DNA from 2 places in the Cupriavidus sp. 21MJTG02-4 genome. Region 2 is predicted to be linked to the other one. Evidence: predicted binding sites of a transcription regulator. Region 2 holds the regulator's gene; the other holds the start of a gene.
What was found. Region 2 encodes LexA, which represses DNA repair genes until DNA is damaged. Its sites were predicted from a motif close to ACTGTATNNNNATACAGT; they were not measured.

Region 1: a site for LexA is predicted at 5,037-5,054, ahead of recA (recombinase RecA). Genes of this name have one in related genera too.

The regions. Positions count from the first base shown of each region.
Region 1 is NZ_JBYOJP010000001.1:27,466-35,087, forward strand. It holds gene sucD (succinate--CoA ligase subunit alpha) at 30-911, opposite strand; gene sucC (ADP-forming succinate--CoA ligase subunit beta) at 1,000-2,169, opposite strand; gene AC3FKH_RS00150 (DUF2889 domain-containing protein) at 2,257-2,931, opposite strand; gene recX (recombination regulator RecX) at 3,216-3,686, opposite strand; gene recA (recombinase RecA) at 3,793-4,854, opposite strand; gene AC3FKH_RS00165 (response regulator) at 5,123-5,812, shown strand; gene AC3FKH_RS00170 (sensor histidine kinase) at 5,882-7,426, shown strand; gene AC3FKH_RS00175 (DUF4212 domain-containing protein) at 7,423-7,622, shown strand, end outside.
Region 2 is NZ_JBYOJP010000010.1:139,774-147,395, reverse strand. It holds gene AC3FKH_RS20515 (inorganic phosphate transporter) at 1-10, opposite strand, end outside; gene AC3FKH_RS20510 (DUF47 domain-containing protein) at 22-648, opposite strand; gene AC3FKH_RS20505 (replicative DNA helicase) at 830-2,221, opposite strand; gene rplI (50S ribosomal protein L9) at 2,423-2,875, opposite strand; gene rpsR (30S ribosomal protein S18) at 2,912-3,190, opposite strand; gene priB (primosomal replication protein N) at 3,194-3,493, opposite strand; gene rpsF (30S ribosomal protein S6) at 3,568-3,942, opposite strand; gene AC3FKH_RS20480 (asparaginase) at 4,044-5,042, opposite strand; gene lexA (transcriptional repressor LexA) at 5,238-5,894, shown strand; gene AC3FKH_RS20470 (hypothetical protein) at 6,000-6,170, shown strand; gene AC3FKH_RS20465 (hypothetical protein) at 6,232-6,438, opposite strand; gene AC3FKH_RS20460 (hypothetical protein) at 6,554-6,730, opposite strand; gene AC3FKH_RS20455 (DUF2188 domain-containing protein) at 6,931-7,155, shown strand; gene AC3FKH_RS20450 (hypothetical protein) at 7,336-7,622, shown strand, end outside.

The DNA of each region.
Region 1 (7,622 bases), on a different contig from region 2:
CATGAGCGCGCCGGGCCTGGATGTGTGACTTACAGCTTGGCCTTCAGCAGGCGAGCCATTTCCGACGGGTTCTTGGTCACCGTGATACCGCAGGCTTCCATGATTTCCAGCTTGGCCTGGGCGGTGTCGGCACCACCCGAGATCAGCGCGCCGGCGTGGCCCATGCGCTTGCCCGGAGGCGCAGTGACACCAGCGATGAAGCCAACCACCGGCTTCTTCATGTTGTCCTTGATCCAGTGGGCCGCATTGGCTTCATCCGGACCGCCGATCTCACCGATCATGACCACGGCGTCCGTATCCGGATCGTCGTTGAACATCTTCATGACGTCGATGTGCTTCAGGCCGTTGATCGGGTCGCCGCCGATACCGACAGCCGACGACTGGCCCAGGCCCAGCGCGGTCAGCTGGCCCACGGCTTCGTACGTCAGCGTGCCCGAGCGCGACACCACGCCGATGCGGCCCTTGCGGTGGATGTGGCCCGGCATGATGCCGATCTTGATTTCGTCCGGCGTGATCAGGCCCGGGCAGTTCGGTCCCAGCAGCAGGGTCTTCTTGTTCTCGCGGCGCATGCGGTCCTTGACTTCCATCATGTCGCGCACGGGGATGCCTTCGGTGATGCAGACCACCAGGTCCAGGTCGGCGTCAACGGCTTCCCAGATGGCGGCAGCGGCGCCTGCGGGCGGCACGTAGATGACGGAAACGGTGGCGCCGGTCTGGGCCTTGGCATCCTTCACGCTGGCGTAGATGGGAATGCCTTCGAAGTCTTCGCCGGCCTTCTTCGGGTTCACGCCTGCGACGAAGCAGTTCTTGCCGTTGGCGTAGTCACGGCAGCCACGGGTGTGGAACTGGCCGGTCTTGCCAGTGATGCCCTGGGTGATGACCTTGGTGTCTTTGTTGATCAGAATCGACATACGTTATTCCTTTGCTTGGCTCTGGCAGCACGGGCACGCAGCCACGCGCGCTGCCCCAGTCCGCTTGAATGTGGTTTCGGCGCCCGGATTACTTCTTGCCGGCGGCAGCAGCCACAACCTTCTGGGCGGCTTCTTCCATGGTGTCGGCAGCGATGATCGGCAGGCCCGAATCGGCCAGCATCTTCTTGCCCAGGTCTTCGTTGGTGCCCTTCATGCGGACCACCAGCGGCACCGTCAGGTTCACGGCCTTCGACGCCGAGATCACGCCTTCGGCGATCACGTCGCAGCGCATGATGCCGCCGAAGATGTTGACCAGGATGGCTTCAACGTTCGGGTTGCTCAGCATCAGCTTGAAGGCTTCGGTCACCTTCTCGGTGGTGGCACCGCCGCCCACGTCGAGGAAGTTGGCCGGCTCGCCGCCGAACAGCTTGATGGTGTCCATGGTGGCCATGGCCAGGCCGGCGCCGTTCACCAGGCAGCCGATGTTGCCGTCCAGCGAGATGTAGGCCAGGTCGAACTTCGAGGCTTCGATTTCGTTGGCGTCTTCTTCATCCAGGTCGCGGTAGGCGACGATTTCCGGGTGACGGAACAGCGCGTTCGAGTCGAAGTTGAACTTGGCGTCCAGCGCGATGACCTTGCCTTCGCCGGTCAGGATCAGCGGGTTGATTTCGGCCAGCGAAGCGTCGGTGTCGTAGAACGCCTTGTACAGGCCTTGGAGGGCCTGGCGAGCCTGGGCCACCGATGCGTCGGGCACGCCGATCTTGCGGGCGATGTCGTCGGCGTCAGCGTCGGTCAGGCCGGTCGACGGCTCGATGATCAGCGTGTGGATCTTTTCCGGGGTGTGGGCAGCGACTTCCTCGATGTCCATGCCGCCTTCGCTCGATGCCATCAGGGCGATCTTCTGCGAAACGCGGTCCACCACCAGCGAAACGTACAGTTCCTTCTTGATGTCGGCGCCTTCTTCGATCAGCAGGCGGTTGACCTTCTTGCCTTCCGGACCGGTCTGGTGCGTGACCAGCTGCATGCCCAGGATGTTGGTGGCGTAGGTCTTGACGTCGTCGATGCTCTTGGCAACCTTCACGCCGCCGCCCTTGCCGCGGCCACCCGCATGAATCTGTGCCTTGACCACCCAAACCGGGCCGCCAAGCTCTTCTGCGGCCTTCAGGGCCTCGGCAACCGAGAACGCGGGGATGCCGCGCGGAACCGGCACATTGTATTTGCGCAGGATTTCCTTGCCTTGGTACTCATGGATATTCATGCGTGTTTCCTTTCGGGTAGGCGTAAAAGGTAGAAGGGAAGAATCTGAAAGAAGACGAACTCTCTCGTCCGTGGCCGATCCTGAGGATCAGCCGGAAGTGCCGGTTGGCCGGTCGTACGGAACATTGCCGTGGCCGGCAGCCGCTTGCGCCTGAGGCGTGTTAGCAGCGGCCTGCTCCGCCTCGGCCCGAACCTTGGGCTTCGGCTGGTGACCATACCAGCGTGGGTAAAACTCTCGAACCACCTCGCCATCGAAACGCAGCGCGTGGCAGCCGTTCAACTGGTAAGGGGGTTCGGGATTGGGATCGTCGTCGGCACCATCGCGAATGCTGATGACTTCGCCCGCGAATGCCTGGATTGCGGCGCTAGGCAGCACGCCGGCGGCTTCGGTCAGGTGCGAGCAGCCCTGGATGCCCGACAGGCGATCGCGCACCGCCTTGCGGAAGCCCTTGCGCAGGTTCAGTCCGATCAGCTTGCGGTAAGCCGGGCCGATCTGGTCGCATTGCGTCGGATACGGCACCCAGTCGGAACAAGCCTCTGCATCCAGCACGTTCAGTTGCTCGTCGATCGTGACGCGCAGCCACAGGTCGTGCAGTGGCTGGCCAACCGGTCGGATCCGGCCGCCCGCCAGGTCAATGTCACGCGGCTTGGTGTCGGTCAGGTTGACCTCGATGTCCCACAAGCCGTCTTCCCTGAGGTAAGCCTGGGCCGTAATGGCGCGGGTATGACGCAGGGAACGGTTGACGGGCTGGGAAAGAGGCATGACCAGACTGGGAATACGGGGGCAAGGTACCGTGGAAAGGCAACGGCGCCGAAAAACCCGAAGAGTTTAACATGCCGGACCGCTTTGCCCGGGAACATCCGCATGCGCCAAGTGTCGGCGCCGGATTGTCGGCCAACCGGAGCGGAAAACCGGCGGATAAAAGCCATATGGCCGCTCCCGGTGGCGGACTCGGCCCGCGGCGTAGCCGGCATACGGCCGAATACACTTGTCGCCAGTACTGGTATTGCCCTGAACACAGGCCCGATACGCGGGCCGGCCGCCCCCTATTCCATCCCGTCGGGATACTCGTCCTCGGCGCCCTGGATCACCTTGCCGATGACCGAGCGCGAAAAACCGCGCGCCATCATGAAACGGATCTGCTTGGCCCGCTCTTCCGGCGTGGCGGGCGGGGTGCCAAAGCGCTTGCGCCAGACCTCGCGCGCGCGCTCGGGCTCGGACTCACGCAGGCGATCTCGCAATTCGCCCAATTGCTCGCTGCCAAGCTGGTGAGTCTTGGCCTCCTGGATGACGCGGGCGGCACCGTAGCGGCTGCCGCGCCGGTGCAGCAGGCTATCGGCAAAGCGCTGGTTGGACAGCCAGTTCTCGCGCTCGAGCGCGTCGAGCAGCTGTTCGAGCTGCTCGGGGGATTCCGCGTGCGGCGCCAGCTTGCGCGCCAGTTCGGCCCGGCTGTGCTCGCGGCGCGACAGGTAGCCTACGGCGCGGGCCTTGAGGGAAAGCGGGGGTCGGGTGGCCATCGGCGCAATTTGGAATTCGGAATTCGGAATTCGGGTAAGGCGGGAAACAAAAAAGGCTGGCGCATCGGCAATGCGCCAGCCCCTGGAGCGTGCCTCTCGGCAGCGCTCAGTCTTGTTCCACGACCGCGGCCGCCTGCACGCCATTCATCGGCGCCACGCCCAGCGCGGTGCGGACCTTGTTCTCGATCTCCTGGGCAATGTCCGGGTTCTCGCGCAGGAACTCGCGCGCATTGTCCTTGCCCTGGCCGATCTTGTCGCCGTTGTAGCTGTACCAGGCGCCCGACTTCTCGACGATCTTGGCGTCCACGCCCAGGTCGATGATCTCGCCCTGGCGCGAAATACCCTGGCCGTAGAGGATATCGAAGAAGGCCTCGCGGAACGGCGGCGACACCTTGTTCTTGACCACCTTGACCTTGGTCTCGTTGCCGATCACGTCGTCGCCCTTCTTGATCGAACCGATACGACGGATATCCAGGCGCACGGAGGCATAGAACTTCAGTGCATTGCCGCCCGTGGTGGTTTCGGGCGAACCGAACATCACGCCGATCTTCATGCGAATCTGGTTGATGAAGATCACCAGGCAGTTGGTGCGTTTGATGGTGCCGGTCAGCTTGCGCAGCGCCTGGCTCATCAGGCGCGCCTGCAGGCCGGGCAGCGAGTCGCCCATTTCGCCTTCGATTTCGGCCTTGGGGACCAGCGCGGCCACCGAGTCGATGACGATCAGGTCGACCGAGCCCGAGCGCACCAGCGCATCGGTGATTTCCAGCGCCTGCTCGCCGGTGTCCGGCTGCGAGATCAGCAGGTCGCCGACGTTCACGCCCAGCTTGCCCGCGTAGTTGACGTCGAGCGCGTGCTCGGCATCGATAAAGGCGCAGGTGCCACCCAGCTTCTGCATTTCGGCCACGACCTGCAGCGTCAGCGTGGTCTTGCCCGACGATTCCGGACCATAGATCTCGACCACGCGCCCGCGCGGCAGGCCGCCGACGCCAAGGGCGATGTCCAGGCCGAGCGAGCCCGTGGACACCACCTGGATATCCTTTTCGACCTCGCCATCGCCCAGGCGCATGATCGAGCCCTTGCCGAACTGCTTCTCGATCTGGGAGAGCGCGGCGGCAAGCGCCTTCTGCTTCTCGGCGCTCACGCCGGCACCTGCCTTCTTGTCGTCCATGGTCGTCCTTGAGTCAAATGTTGAGTCAATGGTGGTATAAAGGGTCGAATGTGGCGCGGCACCGGCATTTCAGACTTTTCCGATTGCTGCCGACCGGTTTACCGATCTTGCGCCTCAACTGCAAAATCACCCGACTGCCTGCACAGCCGCCTTCTGCTGCGGCCTGCGCGGAATGTGCGGGTACTGTATAAAAAAACAGTATGCTTGGCAAGCCCTGTCCGCATTGTTTGCGTGGCGGCTGGCAATGCCGGCCGTGGTGGAGACAACCATGCGCATTCTGATCGCCGAAGATGACGATGTGCTGGCCGACGGCCTGACGCGCTCGTTGCGTCACTCCGGTTATGCCGTCGACCATGTCACGAATGGCCTGGAGGCCGATTCCGCGCTATCGACCCAGAATTTCGACCTGCTGATCCTGGACCTGGGGCTGCCGCGCATGCCGGGCCTGGAAGTCCTGAAGCGCCTGCGCGCGCGCGGCGCCATGCTGCCGGTGCTGATCCTGACCGCCGCGGACAGCGTGGGCGAGCGCGTCAAGGGCCTGGATCTGGGCGCCGACGACTATATGGCCAAGCCGTTCGCGCTGACCGAACTTGAGGCCCGGGTGCGCGCGCTGGTACGACGCGGCGCAGGCGGCGGCGCCACGCTGATGCGCCATGGCCCCCTGTCCTTCGACCAGGTGGGTCGCATTGCCTATATGAACGATCAGATGCTGGACCTGTCGGCGCGCGAAATCGGACTACTGGAAATCCTGCTGACGCGCAGCGGGCGGCTGGTCTCCAAGGAACAACTGGTCGACCACCTGTGCGAATGGGGCGAGGAAGTCAGCAATAACGCGATCGAGGTCTACGTGCACCGGCTGCGCAAGAAGATCGAGGTCGGCGGCATCCGCATCGCCACCGTGCGCGGACTGGGCTATTGCCTGGAAAAATTCCAGCCGGCCGTGGCCGCCCCGAACTAAGGCGTCCGCGCGCCGTTCCCGTCCACGCAGCCGATCACTCGACCGAAACCGCCTACAACCTTTACCGAGATGAGCCAGCTGCGACTGCCATGGCGGCATCGGCCCGCCAAGGATCCCGCGCCCCCTTCCGGCGCCTCCGATCCCGACGACCTGGCCGACGCCCTGCCCCATCTGGAGGAAAGCACCGCCCACCCCGCCCCGCGCTCGCTGTTCGGCGAGATCCTGGACTGGATGCTGGCGCCGCTGCTCCTGCTGTGGCCGATGAGCATCGCCGTCACGTACCTGGTGGCGAAGTCGATCGCCAACGGGCCGTTTGATCGCGCACTCGAAGCCAGCGCCATCGTGCTGTCGCAGCAGGTCCGCGAAGTGAACGGGCGCGTCACGCTGCAACTGCCGTTGTCGGCGCGAGAGATCCTGCGCGCGGACGAGACCGACAACATCTACTACCAGGTCGTCGGCAAGCGCGGCGAGTATGTCGCCGGCGACCACGACCTGCCGCTGCCATCCGAAGAAGACCAGGGCCATCCCGGCCTGGTCTCCCTGCGCGATGACCGCGTGGCGGGCAACGACGTGCGCGTGGCCTACACCTATGTCGATCTCAAGAACGTCGGCGGTACCCAGCCCGTGCTGGTGCAGGTGGCAGAAACCCTCGACAAGCGCGCGCGTCTCGCCAACGAGATCATCAAGGGCGTGATCCTGCCGCAGTTCGTGATCCTGCCGCTGGCCGTGGTGCTGGTGTGGTTCGGGCTCACGCGCGGGCTCGCGCCGCTCACGGCGATCCAGCAGCGTATCCGCGCGCGCAATCCCGGCGATACCAGCCCCATCGACGAGCGCGCCGCGCCGCAAGAGATCACGCCGCTGGTCGCGTCGTTCAACGAGCTGCTGGCGCGGCTGGACCAGTCGGTGCAGACGCAGAAGCGTTTTATCGCCGATGCCGCGCACCAGATGAAGACTCCGCTGGCCGGACTGCGCATGCAGGCGGAACTGGCGCAGCGCGACCAGTCGCCGGAGGAATTGCGCCGGTCGCTGGCGCAGATTGCGGGCAGTTCCGAACGCACGGCGCACCTGGTCACGCAGTTGCTGTCGCTCGCGCGCATGGAGAACCTGGCTGGCGCGGGCAGCATGGCCGCGCTCGACCTGGCCGCATTGGCGCGCGACGTGGTGAAGGACTGGCTGCCGCGCGCCTGGGCCCGGCAGATCGACCTGGGGCTCGATGCCAGCGACCATCCGGTCATGGTCCAGGGCAATCGCCTGATGCTCACCGAAATGCTCAATAACCTGATCGACAACGCCATCCGCTACACACCGCCCCACGGGCATGCCACCGTGCGCGTCAGCGCCGATGCGTTCGAACCATTCGCCTATCTTGATGTGGAGGACACCGGGCCGGGCATTGCGCCGGCGGACCGCGAGCGCGTGATGGAACGGTTCTATCGCGTGCTGGGCACCAACACCGAAGGCAGCGGCCTGGGCCTGGCCATCGTCCGGGAGATCGTGCAGCAGCATGGCGGCGAAATCCGGATCGACGACCACGTCTACCAGCAGGAGCCTCGGCTGGCCGGCGCGCGGTTCCGCATCACGTTGCGGCAGCCGGCACCGGAGCTGGCGGCATGAGCACGCCTGCCCCGCCCGATCCGGCGCTCAAGCGCGCCTGGCGGCGCAACCAGCACTGGATCTGCGCACTGCTCGCGATCTGGTTCGTGGTCACCTTCGTCGTCAGCTGGTTCGCCCGCGACTTGCGCTTTGACTTCTTCGGCTGGCCGTTCTCGTTCTGGATGGGGGCCCAGGGCGCGCTGGTGGTCTACGTCCT
Region 2 (7,622 bases):
TGGTATGCATGCCGATTCCGCTCAGGCGTTTTCCAGGACGATGCCTTCAATGATGTTGGCCACGTCCTCGCACTTGTCGGTAATCGTTTCGAGCTGCTCGTAAATGGCCTTCAGCTTGATCAGGCGCTTGACATCGGTCTCGTCGCGGAACAGCTTGGACATGGCCGAGCGCATCACGCGGTCGGCTTCCGATTCGAGCTGGTCGATCTGCTGGGCCGTCTTCAGGATGGTGCTGGCATTGCCCATGTCCTCGAGCAGGCCGACCGCGATCTTGACCTGGTCGCAGCACTGCACGCAGATGGCCGCCAGGCGCAGCGCCTCGTCGGTCAGGCTGGTCACGTCGTACAGCGAGATGGTCTCGGCCACGTCTTCCATCAGGTCCAGGATGTCGTCCATGGTCGTGATGAGCTTGTGGATCTCGTCGCGGTCCAGCGGCGTGATGAAGGTCTTGTGCAGCAGGTCGATGGTGTCGTGCGTGATCCGGTCGGCCTTCTTTTCGGTCGCCTGGACCCGGCGGGCATGCGCCTCGGCATTGGGCAAGTCATTGACCAGGGTCTGCAGTTCGTGGGCGGCGGTCACCGCGCAGTCGGCATGCTGGTTGAAGTATTCGAAGAACTTGCCCTCTGTGGGCATGAATCGGCCGAACATGGAATGTTCCTTGTCGCAGCGCAGTAACGCCGCTTGGTTTGTTGCTGGAGGTTGCGCAATGCATCGCGCGACAGCGGCATTTCCGGCCACTGTCATCAAAGCGCAATATTTTACAGGGTTGTTGCAGCAATGCCTGCCGATATGTCGCAAACGAGACGCTCGATTGCTGGTAGGCTTGACTTCAGTTGTCGTTGTCGAAGAAGGCCGGGCCGCCGCTGAAGTTGTCGAACTTCGTGAACTGCCCCAGGAAGGTCAGGCGCACCGTGCCGATCGGGCCGTTACGCTGCTTGCCGATAATGATCTCGGCCGTACCCTTGTCCTGGGAGTCCTGGTTGTAGACTTCATCGCGGTAGATGAACAGGATCACGTCGGCATCCTGTTCGATAGCGCCCGATTCACGCAGGTCGGACATCACCGGGCGCTTGTTCGGACGCTGTTCCAGGCTTCGGTTCAGCTGCGACAACGCGATCACCGGGCAGTTCAGCTCCTTGGCCAGGCCCTTGAGCGAACGCGAGATTTCAGAGATCTCGGTAGCCCGGTTCTCGCCGCCGCCGGAGCCGGACATCAGCTGCAGGTAGTCGATGATGATCAGGCCGAGCTGCCCGCACTGGCGCGCCAGACGGCGCGAGCGAGCACGCAGCTCCATCGGATTCAGCGCCGGCGTCTCGTCGATGAAGAGCTGCGCGTCGTTCATGCGCTGGATGGCATGGGTCAGGCGCGGCCAGTCTTCATCGAGCAGCCGGCCGGTACGCAGCCGGTGCTGGTCCAGGCGGCCCACCGAACCCAGCATACGCATGGCCAGCTGGGTGCCCGCCATTTCCATCGAGAACACCGCGACCGGCAGCCCCTGCTCCACGGCCACGTGTTCGCCGATGTTCAGCGAGAATGCCGTCTTACCCATCGACGGTCGACCCGCCACGATGATCAGGTCACCGGCCTGCATGCCGCTGGTCATCTTGTCGAGATCGATGAAACCGGTCGGCACGCCGGTCACGTCGGTGGTCGAATCGCGGTGGTACAGCTCGTCGATACGTTCCACCACCTGCGTCAGCAGCGGCTGGATTTCCTGGAAGCCCTTCTGCCCGCGCGAACCTTCTTCGGCAATGGCGAAGACCTTGGATTCGGCCGCATCCAGCAGCTCGCGGACTTCACGCCCCTGCGGCGCGAACGCCGACGACGCGATATCGTCCGCCACGGTCACCAGCTTGCGCAGCACCGAGCGCTCGCGCACGATCTCCGCGTAGCGGCGGATATTGGCAGCGCTGGGTGTGTTCTGCGCGAGCGAGTTCAGGTAGGCCAGTCCGCCTACCTCCTCGGCCTTGCCAGCCACCTGCAGCATTTCGAAGACGGTGATGACGTCGGCGGGCTTGGTGGCCGAGATCAGCTTCGCGATGTTCTGGAAGATCAGCCGGTGATCAAAGCGGTAGAAGTCCGCTTCGGAGATGAAATCGGCAATGCGGTCCCAGGCGGAATTGTCCAGCAACAAGCCACCAAGCACCGATTGCTCGGCCTCGATCGAATGCGGCGGTACCTTGAGACTTTCAAGTTGGGGGTCGGCGACGGGCGCGTTCATGGGGTGGGATTATACCGGCGGTCGGACGCTGCCCGGCGGGCATTTGAGCGGCAACAATTTAACATCGGGCCTTGACAGCAGTGGGTGTGCAGCGAGATGGGCCGCCATGCAACGGATGCCGCGGACAAAGAAAAAGGCAGGAGCGTGGCTCCTGCCTTTTCGCTTGCATTGCGCCGGACGGACCGGCACGCAAGGTCTTGCTTAGACTTGCTCGCCAACCACAGCGACGGTCACGTCGACCACCACGTCGGTGTGCAGGGCAACGCTGACCGGGTGGTCGCCCACCGTCTTCAGCGGGCCGTTCGGCAGACGAACCTGAGCCTTCTCCAGCTTGAAGCCTTGGTTGCCCAGGGCCACAGCGATGTCGGCGTTGGTCACGGAACCAAACAGACGGCCATCCACACCCGACTTCTGCGAGATCTGGACGGTCTGGCCGTTCAGCTTTTCACCTTCGGCTTGCGCGGCGGCCAGCTTCTCGGCGGCGGCCTTTTCCAGCTCGGCGCGCTTCACTTCGAATTCCTGGATCGCGGTTTGCGTGGCGCGACGGGCCTTCTTGCTCGGGATCAGGAAGTTACGGGCGTAACCATCCTTCACCTTGACGATGTCACCCAGGTTGCCCAGGTTGATCACTTTTTCCAGCAGAATAATTTGCATCGTGTTCTCTCCTTTACGGACCTATGGCCTGGACTATCAGTTCTTGTGCAGGTCGGTGTACGGCATCAGCGCCAGGAAACGCGCGCGCTTGATGGCCGTATCCAGCTGACGCTGATAGTGAGCCTTGGTGCCGGTCAGGCGAGCCGGCGTGATCTTGCCGTTGTCGCCGATGAAGTCCTTCAGGGTGTCCAGATCCTTGTAGTCGATCTGTTCCACGCCAGCCACGGTGAAGCGGCAGAAGCGCTTGCGCTTGAACAGCGGGTTCTGTTGCTGGAAGCGCTTCTTGTTCTTGTCGTTACGTTTGATGAATGCCACGATTCAATCCTTTACGAATGCTTTACATCCAGTGATGTGAAAGACGAGGGCCTTGCTGTTGCGGTGCTTGCGGGTCAGGAATCCTTCGCAATCGAGCAGCGTGCCGAGCGGCAACCGCTCCAGACGCTGGCCAACTGGCCCGATCCCCATCGCTGCAATGGCAAACTCGACCTGCCTCGGCGTTTCCGCCTCGATTGCCGCGCCGCTGTACTGCAAGATGCAGTTCACGACGGGCACGCCAGCCGGGGTGTACCTGAGGGCATCGCGTTCCGCCAGGGTGGCGGCTAGCCGAAGCTGGTTCAACGCGTCGCCCCTTGCAGTGTTCCCATGCTGTCGTGATCAGGCTTGCCAGCCACGACAGGCACCGCAGTCCGCATTCAGGCAGCCTGGCCTTCGGTGGTCGTTTGCGCGGCCTTGCGGGCTTCTTCGCGCTGCACTTCCTTCATCATCGGCGAAGGAGCGGTTTCGGCCTTCTTGGTCTGCACGATCAGATGGCGCAGCACGGCGTCATTGAACTTGAAGGCGTGCTCCAGCTCGACCAGGGTGTCCTTGCCGCACTCGATGTTGACGCAAACGTAGTGAGCCTTTGCCAGCTTCTGGATCATGTAAGCCATCTGGCGACGGCCCCAGTCTTCCACGCGGTGAATCTGGCCGCCTTGCGACGTCACGAGCGACTTGTAACGCTCGATCATGGCCGGCACTTGCTCGCTCTGGTCCGGGTGGACGATGAATACGATTTCGTAATGACGCATTGACGCTCCTTTTGGATAAGCCACCCGGGCGTCACGTCCGGTGCGGCAAGGTTGAATAGCCTTAAAGTATAGCTCGGCTATTGACAATCACGCAACCGCTATCACACCGAGGCGAACAGCGCCTGAAGCCGGTCCGGCGCCGCCGCCAGCCCCGGTTCCTGTGCAAGCGCCACCAGCAACAGCACCCTTGCCTTATAGGGGTTCAGGTCCGCGGCGGAGACAAACAGGCCGGCATCGGGGTCCGTAACTGGCGGAATCGACACATGACCGGCCCCGGTCCGCGAACTCCGCACCACGGCAACACCGGCCGCGGCGGCATCCCTGAGCGCCGCGATCAGCGTCTCATGCACCGAACCGTTGCCCGCCGCCGCCACGACCAGGCCGCGTACGCCGGCAGCCACCATTGCGTCCACCGCGATGCGCCCCGGCTGCGTATAGCTTGCGACGATCTCGACCTCGGGCCACCGGGCCGGCACGGGAAAGACCGCCGCAACGGACTGCGTGGGCGTGCGCGGCAGCCGCACCGACTCGTCCTGCACGAAACCCAGCGGACCGCCCTGCGGCGACGCAAAGGCATCCACCGCCGAGGTATGTGCCTTGGTCACGTCGCGCGCCGCATGGATCTGCTGGTTCAGCACCACCAGCACCCCCTTGCCGCGCGCAGCCGGATGGCCGGCGACGCGCACCGCATCGAGCAGATTGAGCGGACCGTCCGCCGACAACGACGTCGACGGCCGCATTGCGGCGGTCAGTACCACGGGCACCGGACAGGCTTGCGTCAGGTGCAGGAACATCGCCGTCTCTTCAAGCGTGTCCGTGCCATGCGTAATGACGATGCCGGCCACGTCCGGCTCGGCCGACCAATGCTGAACGCGCGCGGCCAGCGTTGGCCAAAGCGAAAACACCATGTCCTTGCTATCGATCTGCGCCACCTGCTCGGCTTCAATCCGGGCCACCGACTGCAACGCCGGCACGGCCGCCAGCAACGTCGACACGGGCACCGTCGCGGCCTGGTAGCGCGCGCTGCTGGCCGGATTGGTCGAGGCGCCGGCAATGGTGCCGCCAGTGGCCAGGACCACGATGCGGGGAAGCTGGGACATGGTGGGGAATGCAGGGAGCTGAAGTCCGGCGATTGTACCTGCGGCATGCGGGCAAACCTGATGTCGAGCGGACGCTTCTGAAATTCTGCTTGCGCTTGCGCCGATACTGTATAAAATCACAGCATACTGTTTAAACATACAGTGCTCACCCGGCTGGCAGACAAACAGCACCAGGGCACTTATCGGAACGCTTCCATGGCGACCCTGACACCCCGGCAGCAGCAAATTTTCGACCTGATCCGCAATACGATCCGCGGCACGGGTTTCCCGCCCACGCGCGCCGAGATCGCCGCGGAGTTTGGCTTCTCATCGCCCAATGCCGCGGAAGAACATCTGCGAGCGCTGGCGCGCAAGGGCGTGATCGAACTGACGCCGGGCGCGTCGCGCGGCATCCGCCTGAAGGTGGCGCGCAGCGATTCGGAAACCCCCGACCAGTTTTCCCTGCCGATGTCCGGGGTCATGCAGCTGACGCTGCCGCTGGTGGGCCGCGTGGCCGCCGGCAGCCCGATCCTGGCCGCCGAGCATATCGACCGGCAATACCAGGTCGATGCCTCGGTCTTCGACGAACGCCCCGACTACCTGCTGCGCGTGCGCGGCCTGAGCATGCGCGACGCCGGCATCCTCGACGGCGACCTGCTGGCCGTGCGCAAGGCCAGCGAAGCACCCAACGGCAAGATCGTCGTGGCCCGCCTGGGCGACGACGTCACCGTCAAGCGCCTGCAGCGCCGTGACGGCACCATCGAGCTGATCGCGGAAAACCCGGACTTCCCGAACATCATGGTCGGGCCCGGACGCGAAGAGTTCTCGCTCGAAGGCATTGCCGTCGGGCTGATCCGCTCCTCGGGCTTCTGACCAGCGCGGCCAGCCGCGCGCTGGCCGCCGCCCTCCTCCTTGCAGTGCCGACGCCGCCCGCCTGACGGGTGTTGACCCCGCTTTTGCCAATCGAGAGGTGTAGCCATGCCGCAAACCAACCACATCGCCGCCCGCCAGCCGGTCAAGCCCGTGCCGTTCCGGCAATCGAAGGGGGTTCGCATCTATCAGGGCGCGCAGCGCCGTACCATGGTTGGCAGCATGGCGGCGATCTGCCGGATGCTGGAACTGGCCGAGCCGACCAAGCTCCTGGCCTGAGGCTTGCCGCTGGCCGGAGCCGGCCTGAGTAAATGCAGCGGTAATGCCGCGCTGACGGCGGCTAGTCGTTGGCGTCGCCGGAGATATGGTCGATCTCGTGCTTCGCAGCCGCGTAGGCCGCCTCGATGGCACTGTCTTCCGTTGCCGCGAGCGCGCCGGCGTTATGTCGATGTCCGTGTCCACGGATGACAAACGACCAGTCCCATTGCCCGTCGGGCGCCTTGATTGGCTGAATCGAGATTTCCCGGCTCTTGTATCGATATTCCATGGCAGCCTCCCGGTGTCCGGGGCATCGTAGCATGAAGGTCTTGACCATCCGAAGCCTGTTGCTTCCCGCTCGCCGCGGGCGGAACAGGGTCGCGCCGAGCCGGCAGCCGCGCTCTTCAGGCCGGCAGCTGCTGTGTCGTTGCCTTCTTGCCCAGGATAGCCATCGCGATCAGCCCGAGGGATGGCGTGAAGATCATCGAGAAGGTCAGCCAGACCGCAACGGAGCGACCCAGAATGTGGGCCAGCAGACCAATCCCGAAAGAGCAAAGCAGCCAGATAGCCACGGCAAGCATGATGGTGTGGAGAGCGAGTTCGTTACCACGCCAGTATGGAAAACCGGAGCAAATCCATTTGACTCCAGGTGACATCCGCTTGGCGAATCGGGACAGTCGGGATAAACCCCATCCGCCTCCGCTCGCCTTGTCGGACAGCGACTGATACCGGCGCGGTGTTCGCAGGCCGACACTATCTCCACAGACTCCAGGAGACAGCCATGGCCAACAAGAATATCCACGTCGTGCCTACCTACAATGGCTGGGCCGTTCAGCTCGAAGGCGGGTCCGGAAACGAGCAGCGTTTCACCTGCCAGCAACACGCCATCGCCACCGGCACGGAGAAGGCGAGACGGACGAAGGTCGAGCTGCTGATTCACGGCCGGGATGGACAGATCCATGAAAGGAATTCGTTTGGCCAGGAGGCGCCCGACATCAAAGGGTGATGGCTGGGCCGGTTCGCGAAGCCGGACGCCCAGGACCACGCCCGCTATGGCGGCTGGCGAACATAACCCGGCGCGTGTCGCCGGGTTTTTCGCTGCAAGGCGACGTACAATTTTTGCCAGATAGCTCTCTGGCTTGGCGCGGGCTCGCAAACCCGCCTTCGTCAGTCCTTGGTGATCGCCATGAAGATGCTGGTATGGATGATCGCGGCACTGGCCGCCGCCACAGCCACAGCCGCGCGCGCCGAAGACGCCTATGTCTATCCGTTTGACGACATGCGGGTCGGGGAAACGGTTCGAACGCCGTTCCCCACGGTGCTGTACCTGCACAAGAAGTGCGACCTGCCCTTGGCCGGCGCCAATCAAATGCGCTTTTATGCGGCCTACCACGGCGCATGGGACACCGGTTGCTGGGTGAAAAATCTCCGCGGGGATGCGGTGATCGTCGTGCCCAGAAAGCCGACCAAGAC